Noviherbaspirillum saxi: one gene and its partners. The main gene of each other region encodes a partner of the protein of the gene in region 3 in a complex. Links are inferred from orthologs where the notes say so. Each region holds a gene or a part of one and is shown on either strand. Other genes may lie near its edges.

The links. The genes of interacting proteins can lie anywhere in the genome.
Region 1: the proteins of D3871_RS07385 (region 3) and D3871_RS08045 are in contact, whole or in part, in a cryo-EM structure (PDB 9GE8), measured with the Escherichia coli proteins. The link is inferred for Noviherbaspirillum saxi from one-to-one orthologs.
Region 2: the proteins of D3871_RS07385 (region 3) and D3871_RS08050 are in contact, whole or in part, in a cryo-EM structure (PDB 9GE8), measured with the Escherichia coli proteins. The link is inferred for Noviherbaspirillum saxi from one-to-one orthologs.

The regions. Positions count from the first base shown.
Region 1 is NZ_QYUO01000001.1:1,704,647-1,707,965, reverse strand. The notes cover bases 1-2,895. They hold D3871_RS08045 (arylesterase), read left to right. Parts: upstream 1-1,070; coding sequence 1,071-1,721; downstream 1,722-2,895. Other genes in these bases: D3871_RS08040 (SurA N-terminal domain-containing protein), read right to left, coding at 1,811-2,895; D3871_RS08050 (ABC transporter ATP-binding protein), read right to left, coding at 392-1,072; D3871_RS08055 (DMT family transporter), read left to right, coding at 1-366. In the rest of the region: more of D3871_RS08040, read right to left, coding at 2,896-3,319. UniProt on the Escherichia coli protein: TesA is a multifunctional esterase that can act as a thioesterase, lysophospholipase and protease.
Region 2 is NZ_QYUO01000001.1:1,705,794-1,709,157, reverse strand. The notes cover bases 425-3,364. They hold D3871_RS08050 (ABC transporter ATP-binding protein), read right to left. Parts: upstream 2,265-3,364; coding sequence 1,584-2,264; downstream 425-1,583. Other genes in these bases: D3871_RS08040 (SurA N-terminal domain-containing protein), read right to left, coding at 3,003-3,364; D3871_RS08045 (arylesterase), read left to right, coding at 2,263-2,913; D3871_RS08055 (DMT family transporter), read left to right, coding at 647-1,558; D3871_RS08060 (NAD(P)H-hydrate dehydratase), read left to right, coding at 425-672. Outside these bases: more of D3871_RS08060, read left to right, coding at 1-424.
Region 3 is NZ_QYUO01000001.1:1,561,392-1,564,969, forward strand. Bases 138-3,291 are described here. They hold D3871_RS07385 (ABC transporter permease), read left to right. Parts: upstream 138-537; coding sequence 538-3,045; downstream 3,046-3,291. Other genes in these bases: D3871_RS07380 (DUF4126 domain-containing protein), read left to right, coding at 138-538. Outside these bases: more of D3871_RS07380, read left to right, coding at 1-137.

The DNA of each region.
Region 1 (3,319 bases), 140 kb from region 3 along the record:
ACCGACCATCCATTAGTGACGTTATTCTACGGAGGCTTGGTCGGCATGATTGCCAGCACGCTGATCGTTCCATTTTTCTGGTCATCCCATATGCCGACCACACGCGAATGGCTGATCCTTGCGTCGACCGGCATCACCAGCACGGTCGGACATTATTTCGTCAACAGCGCCTACAAGCATGCGGAAGCCTCGCTGCTGACGCCGTTCTTCTATCTGCAGATTATTTCAGCGACGGGAATGGGCTGGCTGGTGTTCAATCAATTGCCCGATACCTTGACCGCCCTTGGCATCGGTATTATCTGCGCAAGCGGAATGGGAATCGCCTACGTCGAGCATCGCCGCATGCACAGGCAGGCCGCCTTGTAGTGCGCAGCTTTTCGCAACCGACTTTTCAGGTAAGGCGACCGGCGGAAATGGTGATGGTTCGCTTGCACCGCGCGGCGATCGACGGATCGTGCGTGACCAGCACAAGGGTCGAGCCGCGTTCTTCATTGAGCTCGAACATCAACTTGATAACGGAGTCGCCAGTAGCGGCATCCAGACTTCCTGTGGGCTCATCCGCGAACAAGAGAGGCGGAGTTGTCACAAATGCGCGTGCGAGCGCGACACGTTGCTGTTCGCCGCCCGACAGGAATTTTGGATAGTGCCGTAATCGGCTGGAAAGCCCAACCCGGCCGAGCATTGCTTCCGCCTTCGATCTGGCCTCGTCATCGCGCCTGAGCTCCAGCGGGAGCATGACGTTTTCAAGGGCGGTGAGATGGGCAAGCAACTGGAAAGACTGGAATACAAATCCCAGCTTGGCTTGACGCAAGCCGGCACGTCCGTCTTCATCCAATGCAAAAATATCGACGCCGTCCAGCTTTACCGTTCCTTCGGTAGGCATGTCGAGGCCGGCAAGCAAACCAAGCAAGGTGGACTTGCCGGATCCGGACGCGCCTACGATTGCGAGCGTCTCTCCTGGACGGACGGTAAAATCGATACCACTCAAGATGGTTAGCTCGCCCGTTGCATCGGTGACGCGCTTGCTCAATCGAACGACTTCAATTGCAGGTGTTAAGGAAGGTCCAGGCATGCGTGATAATGGTAAGAAATATAAATCCGGGATTAATAACTTAAGATGGCTGGCGGCGCTGTCGTTCTTCTTCTTTGCAACGTGCGCCTATTCTGCATCAAAAACCGTGCTTGTGCTCGGTGATAGCCTGTCGGCGGAGTACGGCCTCGCACGCGGCAGCGGCTGGGTAAGTTTGCTTGAACAACGCCTCAAGCAATCGAAAATCGACGCGGTCATTGTCAATGCAAGCATCAGCGGCGAAACCACTAGCGGAGGCAAGGCGCGGCTACCCGCCCTCCTCGGTCAGCATCGACCGGATATCGTGATCGTCGAACTGGGTGCCAATGATGGTTTGCGTGGACTACCGGTTGCATCGGCGGAGGGGAATCTGCGTGACATGATCAATGCCTCGCGCAAGGCGAAAGCCAACGTGCTTCTTGTAGGGATGCAGATCCCCCCCAACTACGGCCGTGAATACACACAAAAATTCTCGGGCATGTATGAAAAACTTTCGAAGGAAACAAAGATTTCGTTCGCACCATTTTTACTGCAAGGTGTCGCCAATCAGCCCAAGCTGTTCCAGTCCGACCGCATACATCCACTGGCTGAGGCGCAGCCAATCATTCTGGAAAATATCTGGCCTTATCTGAAGCCGTTGCTGGGCAAGTAAATGGAATTTCTTTCTGCTGCAGAGTTGCTTTGAACATAAAAAACCGCTCGTGATAACGAGCGGTTTTTTTCAAGGCATGCAGCCTGCAATTATTTCGTATCAGCAGTTTCTGCGTTGTTGGACGAAGCCACCGGCTTCAGTATTTCGACCTTTGCTTTCTTCTTTAACGCCTCCAGATAGGCCAGGGCTTCCTGTTGGGCCAATGCGCCTGCAATCTGTTGCTGTTCTGCCTGGCGGCGTGCCACGTCCGGATTTGCCGGCTGCGCCACCTTGTTGATGCGGTAAACGCCGTATCCTTGCGCGCCCAGATCAACGCCCACATAGGCAGGAAGCTTACTCGTATCGGCTTTCATTACTGCCGACAGTGCCGCACCGTTCATGCCTTCCGCCTTGGCGCGGGACACGGTCTTCGCCTGGCCGAAGCCAGCGGTGTCGCTACCGGCTTTCACCGCAGCGAGTTTCGCCTCGCCAGCTTTTTTCGCCAAAGCCGCCGCCTCCTCCTGGACCACACGCTCTCGCACGATTGCCTGGACCTCTTCAAACGGACGTTTACTGACCGGTTTGTATTCGAGGACTCGCCCTGCGATCAAGGTATTGGGTGACACCTCTACGGCTTCGGTATTGCGCTTATTCTTCACCGCCTCATCGGAAAACAGCGCAGCGAGGAATTTCGGATTGTTATATGGAGCTGTCGGCGCCGCGGTTGGATTCGGCACGCGGGTCAAGCCATCGACGTTTTCTATCTTCAGTTTCAGCTTGTCGGTAACAGGCTTCAGGCTTTCAGATTGCTCATAGACAGTGTTGGTGAACTGCTCGGCCAGTTCGGTAAATCTTTTGGCGGCAAGCTGTTTCTTGATATCTGCGGCAATCTGGCTTTTTACTTCGTCCAGGGATTTCGCTGTTGCAGCTTTTACTCCGGTCAACTGAATGATGTGATAGCCAAAATCGGACTCGACAACATCGCTGATCTCGCCCTGCTTGAGTTTGAACACTGTGTCTTCGAAGGGCTTGACCATCATGCCCTTGCCAAAGAAATCGAGATCGCCGCCACGCTCTGCCGAACCCGGATCTTGCGAATGTTCCTTTGCAAGTTTTGCGAAGTCAGCCGGATTCTTGCGTGCCTGAACCAGCAGCTTTTCCGCTTTTTCCTTTGCAGCGCTCTTGTCTGCCGCCGATGCACCCTTGTCGGCCTTGATGAGGATATGGCTTGCGCGGCGCTGTTCTTCTTCGGTATACCGTGAAGCATTCTGGTCGTAATAGGATTTGATGTCTGCGTCACTGACGGTAATTTGCGCGGCGACAGCATCGCTATTGAGAACGGCGTATTCTGCTTTTACCAGTTCCGGAATTTCAAACTGCTTCGCATTTTTCTCGTAATACGCTTTCAGCATGTCATCCGTTACCTTGACCTGAGACACGAAATCAGACGCCTTGAACAATACTTCCTGAACCTCACGTTCCTGATCGTTCAGGTCCGATAAACGGCCGGCAACGGTCTTCGGCGCAAACGCGCTTGCTTGCACACCCGCGTTGACTTGTTGAAGCGTCAGATCCTGCCGCAACCGTGCTTCATACATGGTCGGGGTCATCCCCTGAGC
Region 2 (3,364 bases), 140 kb from region 3 along the record:
CAGACTCCGGCCTATGATTTCCTGCAACCCGAACTGATGTGCCGCCACGTCGTGGAAATCGAAACCTTCACCGGCGTGCTTGTGGTGGGGCCCGGCCTCGGCACATCGCAGCAAGCAAAGGAAGTGCTGGAAAAGGCGCTGCTCAGCGACTGTCCTCTTGTGCTGGATGCGGATGCGCTGAACCTGCTTTCTGTCGACGAGACCTTGCAGCAAGCGCTAAGAAAGCGCAGCGCGCCATCCATGTTGACACCGCACCCGCTGGAGGCGGCGCGCTTGCTGCAGACCGATACGCGCAGCGTCCAGGCAGACCGGATGAACTCAGCTCGCCGATTGGCCCAGCAGACCAATGCGGTGGTTGTGCTGAAAGGTTCGGGTAGCATCGTGGCGCGCGCTGACGGGGCGCTGGTCATCAATCCAACCGGGAACCCGGCGCTGGCCACGGCCGGCAGCGGAGACGTATTGGCCGGCATCTGCGGAGCGCTTCTGGCCCAGACGTTTCCCTGCTGGGAAGCGGCGCTTGCTGCAGTCTGGGTCCACGGCGCGGCCGCCGATGCGCTCGTGCGCGATGGCGTCGGACCGATTGGACTGACGGCGAGCGAATTGATTCCTGCCGCTCGGCGCATTCTCAATCAATTGACGGAGCAGCATGCACAACGCCACGTCCCGCGCTAACCTATGGCTTGGCATTGCCTGCCTGGTCGCTGGCCAGTGGACTCTTACGCTGCTCGATACCGCCGGAAAACTGCTGACTCAGGCCGGCTACCATGTAGTGATGATTGCATGGATGCGCTACACGATTAATACCGTCTTCATGGCGGCCACCCTTGCGCCGCTGTACTACCGAAAAACCGGACGCAGTATCCTGGCAACCCAACGCCCCGGCCTACAGATATTTCGCGCCGCGATGCTGCTTTTTTCAACCATCGTGTTCTTCTCGGTACTGAAGATCGTGCCGCTTTCCGAAGGCACCGCAATGAATTTCTGCGCGCCGCTGATCGTGCTGGCGGTATCGCCATGGCTGCTCAAGGAAAAGAGCTATCCGTCGCGCTGGGTTGCCGTCGGCATCGGCTTTATCGGCATGCTGATCGTGATGCGTCCGGGCGGAGGGATCGTGCCGGCAGGTGTACTGCTTGGCGCCGCATCCGCCATCATCTTCGCCGGCGTATCGGTACTGACCCGCAAGACCAACCAGACCGACCATCCATTAGTGACGTTATTCTACGGAGGCTTGGTCGGCATGATTGCCAGCACGCTGATCGTTCCATTTTTCTGGTCATCCCATATGCCGACCACACGCGAATGGCTGATCCTTGCGTCGACCGGCATCACCAGCACGGTCGGACATTATTTCGTCAACAGCGCCTACAAGCATGCGGAAGCCTCGCTGCTGACGCCGTTCTTCTATCTGCAGATTATTTCAGCGACGGGAATGGGCTGGCTGGTGTTCAATCAATTGCCCGATACCTTGACCGCCCTTGGCATCGGTATTATCTGCGCAAGCGGAATGGGAATCGCCTACGTCGAGCATCGCCGCATGCACAGGCAGGCCGCCTTGTAGTGCGCAGCTTTTCGCAACCGACTTTTCAGGTAAGGCGACCGGCGGAAATGGTGATGGTTCGCTTGCACCGCGCGGCGATCGACGGATCGTGCGTGACCAGCACAAGGGTCGAGCCGCGTTCTTCATTGAGCTCGAACATCAACTTGATAACGGAGTCGCCAGTAGCGGCATCCAGACTTCCTGTGGGCTCATCCGCGAACAAGAGAGGCGGAGTTGTCACAAATGCGCGTGCGAGCGCGACACGTTGCTGTTCGCCGCCCGACAGGAATTTTGGATAGTGCCGTAATCGGCTGGAAAGCCCAACCCGGCCGAGCATTGCTTCCGCCTTCGATCTGGCCTCGTCATCGCGCCTGAGCTCCAGCGGGAGCATGACGTTTTCAAGGGCGGTGAGATGGGCAAGCAACTGGAAAGACTGGAATACAAATCCCAGCTTGGCTTGACGCAAGCCGGCACGTCCGTCTTCATCCAATGCAAAAATATCGACGCCGTCCAGCTTTACCGTTCCTTCGGTAGGCATGTCGAGGCCGGCAAGCAAACCAAGCAAGGTGGACTTGCCGGATCCGGACGCGCCTACGATTGCGAGCGTCTCTCCTGGACGGACGGTAAAATCGATACCACTCAAGATGGTTAGCTCGCCCGTTGCATCGGTGACGCGCTTGCTCAATCGAACGACTTCAATTGCAGGTGTTAAGGAAGGTCCAGGCATGCGTGATAATGGTAAGAAATATAAATCCGGGATTAATAACTTAAGATGGCTGGCGGCGCTGTCGTTCTTCTTCTTTGCAACGTGCGCCTATTCTGCATCAAAAACCGTGCTTGTGCTCGGTGATAGCCTGTCGGCGGAGTACGGCCTCGCACGCGGCAGCGGCTGGGTAAGTTTGCTTGAACAACGCCTCAAGCAATCGAAAATCGACGCGGTCATTGTCAATGCAAGCATCAGCGGCGAAACCACTAGCGGAGGCAAGGCGCGGCTACCCGCCCTCCTCGGTCAGCATCGACCGGATATCGTGATCGTCGAACTGGGTGCCAATGATGGTTTGCGTGGACTACCGGTTGCATCGGCGGAGGGGAATCTGCGTGACATGATCAATGCCTCGCGCAAGGCGAAAGCCAACGTGCTTCTTGTAGGGATGCAGATCCCCCCCAACTACGGCCGTGAATACACACAAAAATTCTCGGGCATGTATGAAAAACTTTCGAAGGAAACAAAGATTTCGTTCGCACCATTTTTACTGCAAGGTGTCGCCAATCAGCCCAAGCTGTTCCAGTCCGACCGCATACATCCACTGGCTGAGGCGCAGCCAATCATTCTGGAAAATATCTGGCCTTATCTGAAGCCGTTGCTGGGCAAGTAAATGGAATTTCTTTCTGCTGCAGAGTTGCTTTGAACATAAAAAACCGCTCGTGATAACGAGCGGTTTTTTTCAAGGCATGCAGCCTGCAATTATTTCGTATCAGCAGTTTCTGCGTTGTTGGACGAAGCCACCGGCTTCAGTATTTCGACCTTTGCTTTCTTCTTTAACGCCTCCAGATAGGCCAGGGCTTCCTGTTGGGCCAATGCGCCTGCAATCTGTTGCTGTTCTGCCTGGCGGCGTGCCACGTCCGGATTTGCCGGCTGCGCCACCTTGTTGATGCGGTAAACGCCGTATCCTTGCGCGCCCAGATCAACGCCCACATAGGCAGGAAGCTTACTCGTATCGGCTTTCATTACTGCCGACAGTGCCGCACCGTTCATGCCTTCCGCCTTGGCGCGGGACACGGTCTTCGCCTGGCCGAAGCCAGCGGTGTCGCTACCGGCTTTCACCG
Region 3 (3,578 bases):
GGCCAGCGGCATTCGCCTTTACATGACCCTGTTCATCGCCGGCCTGTTCGGACGCTCAGGATGGATAGACCTGCCGCCGGCGCTTGAAGTGTTGCAGTCGCCTTGGGTGATCGGCATTACAGGCATATTGCTGATCGTTGAGTTTCTTGCGGACAAGGTGCCCGGCATCGATTCCGCCTGGGATGCGATCCAGACCTTCATTCGCGTACCGGCCGGCGCGGTGCTGGGCGCTGCGGCGCTGGGCGAGATAGGTCCGGAGTGGTCTGCCATCGCCGCTCTTCTTGGCGGCACCTTCGCGGCTGGCGCGCACATGACCAAGGCCGGCAGCCGCGCCCTCATCAATACCTCGCCGGAACCATTCAGCAACTGGGCGGCTTCGTTTTCCGAAGATGTCGCCGTCATGGGCGGTCTGTGGGCCGCTTTTTTCTATCCCTGGGTCCTGTTCGGATTCCTGATCGTTTTCTTCCTTGCCGCCTTGTGGCTGATGCCAAAGTTATGGCGCGGCCTGCGCTGGCTTTTCAGAAAGTTGAGTACCTGATGTTTTTACAGGCAATACAAATGACCCGCCGCGACTGGCGGGCGGGGGAGTTGCGTTTTCTCCTGATCGCCCTGATCGTGGCGGTCGCTTCCCTTTCTTCGGTCGGCTTTTTCATCGATCGCATGCGCGCTGGCCTCAGCCGCGACGCCCACCAGTTGTTGGGTGGCGATCTTGTCGTGAATGCGGACCAGCCGCTCAATGCCGAATGGCGCGCGGAAGCAAAGCGGCGCGGACTCGGCCTTGCTGAAACCGTGACCTTCCCCAGCATGGCATTGGCCGGGGAAGGCGACAATACCCGTTCGCAGCTTGCGTCGATCAAGGCGGTATCCGATGGTTATCCTTTACGCGGTACGCTCAAGCTGGCCAACGGCGGCGAAGGCGCCGACATCGAGACGCGCGAGATTCCTGCCACAGGATCGGTATGGGTGGATAAGTCCATCCTGCCCACGCTGGATATCAAGGTTGGCGACAAGCTGCGCCTTGGCGATCTTTCATTCGTGGTGGCGCGCATCATTTCCATCGAGCCGGACCGGGGTGCGGGCTTCATCAACTTCGCGCCGCGGGTCATGTTGTCCATGCCTGATCTTGCCGGCACCAACCTGATCCAGAATGGGTCCCGCGTGACTTATCGCATGTTGCTGGCGGGGCCGGCACGCGACATCGCCGCCTATCAGAAATGGTTGCAACATGTCATCGAGCGCGAGAATGCAAAAGGTGTCCGCATCGAATCGCTGGAATCCGGACGTCCGGAAATGCGTGCCACGCTGGACCGGGCCGAACAGTTTCTCTCACTGGTCGGGCTATTGTCCGCGATGCTGGCTGCAGTCGCCGTCGCGATGGCCGCACGTCGTTTCATGCTGCGCCATCTTGATGCCTGCGCCATGCTCAGGTTTCTCGGCCTGACACAGAATCAGGTCACGACGATGTACCTGGTCGAGTTCGCGCTGGTCGGTCTGGCTGGCAGCGTGCTCGGCGCCGTCGCAGGGTATGCCGCCCATTTCGTCCTGCTCGAATGGCTGGGCAAGCTGGTTGCGAGCGACTTGCCGGCCGCCAGCTGGATACCCGCCGTGCAAGGCGTGGCCACGGGCTTGCTGTTGCTGATCGGGTTTGCCATACCCCCCATACTGCAGTTGCGCAACGTGCCGCACAACCGCGTGATACGGCGCGAACAGGATCCGCCGCAAGCGGCAACCATGGCTACCTATGCACTTGGCCTGCTTACATTTATCGCATTGCTGTTGTGGCAGTCGGGCAATCCCAAGCTGGGCTTGCTGACCGCCGCAGGCTTTCTTGGCGGCTTTGCGGTATTCGCTCTTGCAGGTTGGGGGGCGGTGCGCTCGCTGCGCCATGTTCGAAGCGTCATCAATCATCCTTCATGGCGATTCGCGATCACGGCATTGCAGCGCCGCACCGGTGCGACCGTCGTGCAGGTCGTGGCGCTGTCGCTGGGGTTGATGGCATTGCTGCTGCTGACAGTGATTCGCGGCGACCTGGTCGATGCCTGGCGCAACTCCACGCCACCCGATGCACCCAACCGTTTCATACTCAATATCCAGCCGGAACAAAAGTCGGATATCGAACAGCGTCTGGCTGCGGCCGGCAACGGCAACGGTGCATCGGCGCTCTATCCGATGATTCGCGGCCGCCTCATCAAGATCAATGAAACCGTCATCACTGGTGATACCTACGTCGATGACCGCGCACGGCGTCTGGTCGATCGGGAATTCAATCTCTCCACCATGCGCAGCATGCCTGCACAGAATCAGATCATTGCCGGCCGCTGGTATGACGACAGCAAACCGGAAGCTTCGGTCGAGGAAGGGCTTGCCAAAACACTCAATCTGAAGCTGGGCGACCGTCTGCGCTTCGACATTGGTGGTCAGCAAGTCGAGGCTACCGTCACCAGCCTTCGCAAGCTGGAGTGGGGTTCGATGCGCGTGAATTTCTTCGTGATCCTGAACCCGGCATTGATGAAAGAAATGCCTCAGACCTGGATCACTGCCTTTCATCTACCGGAAGACAAATCGCCGCTAGCCAATGAACTGACACGCGATTACCCCAACCTGACGATCGTCGATATCGGCAGCCTCGTCAGGCAGGTACAAAGCGTGGTCGACCAAGTGGTCACCGCAGTCGAATTCCTGTTCCTGTTCACGCTCGCATCAGGGGTGCTGGTGCTGTATGCCGCTTTGGTCGCTTCGCAGGACGAGCGGATTCGGGAATCCGGACTGCTGCGTGCACTGGGCGCAACCCGTTCGCAATTGTCGCAGGCACAGTGGATAGAATTTGCCCTGGTCGGCGGACTTGCCGGAATGCTCGCGGCGAGCGGCGCCGCCGCGATCGGGTGGACGCTGGCGCGCTACGTATTCAATTTTGAATGGTCCTTCAGTCCGGTGGTATGGCTTGCGGGTCTGATCACAGGTTCCGTCTGCGCATTCGTCGGCGGCTGGGCGGGCTTGCGCAATGTATTGAACCAGCCTCCACTACAGACTTTGCGCGGCGGCTGAGTTTTACGGAGCCATCAATCGATGCACGGATGCAAGCCGTGTGTCGATTGATGGCTCCGCAGCCTGTTCAGGCTTCGGATATTTCTTCTTGTCATCTTCAATACGCGGCGATATTTTGCGTTGCCGATCTTCTTCCGCAGTCTCGTTCTCTTTTTCGATCCGCTTGACTTCAAGCCCGTTTTCACGTCCGCAAAGCAAGAACTTTTAATCCACGTTAAAGGTTGGCCTGCGTAGGTGTGCTTTTCCGCAAGGTTTCCGGGCTGACTCTCTCCTATCGTGACATCAGCACATTTACGTATGCGTAAAACAGCTTTTCAGACGCCTAATAAAGGTGTTTGCGACGCACGCAACGCTTTGAGATAGCACGGTTTCATATCTTATTTTGCGTTGATGCTTGTCAAAACAGCGAGTAGGAGGAAACGTAGAGTTGTATATCAGTTAAGCCGCCGATGGTCTGAGGCAACGAAAATGATGGGAGTGCGGCAAGCTTTCGCTTCATCGCCGCGCACGAAATCCCGGTTAGTTCGAGCGCG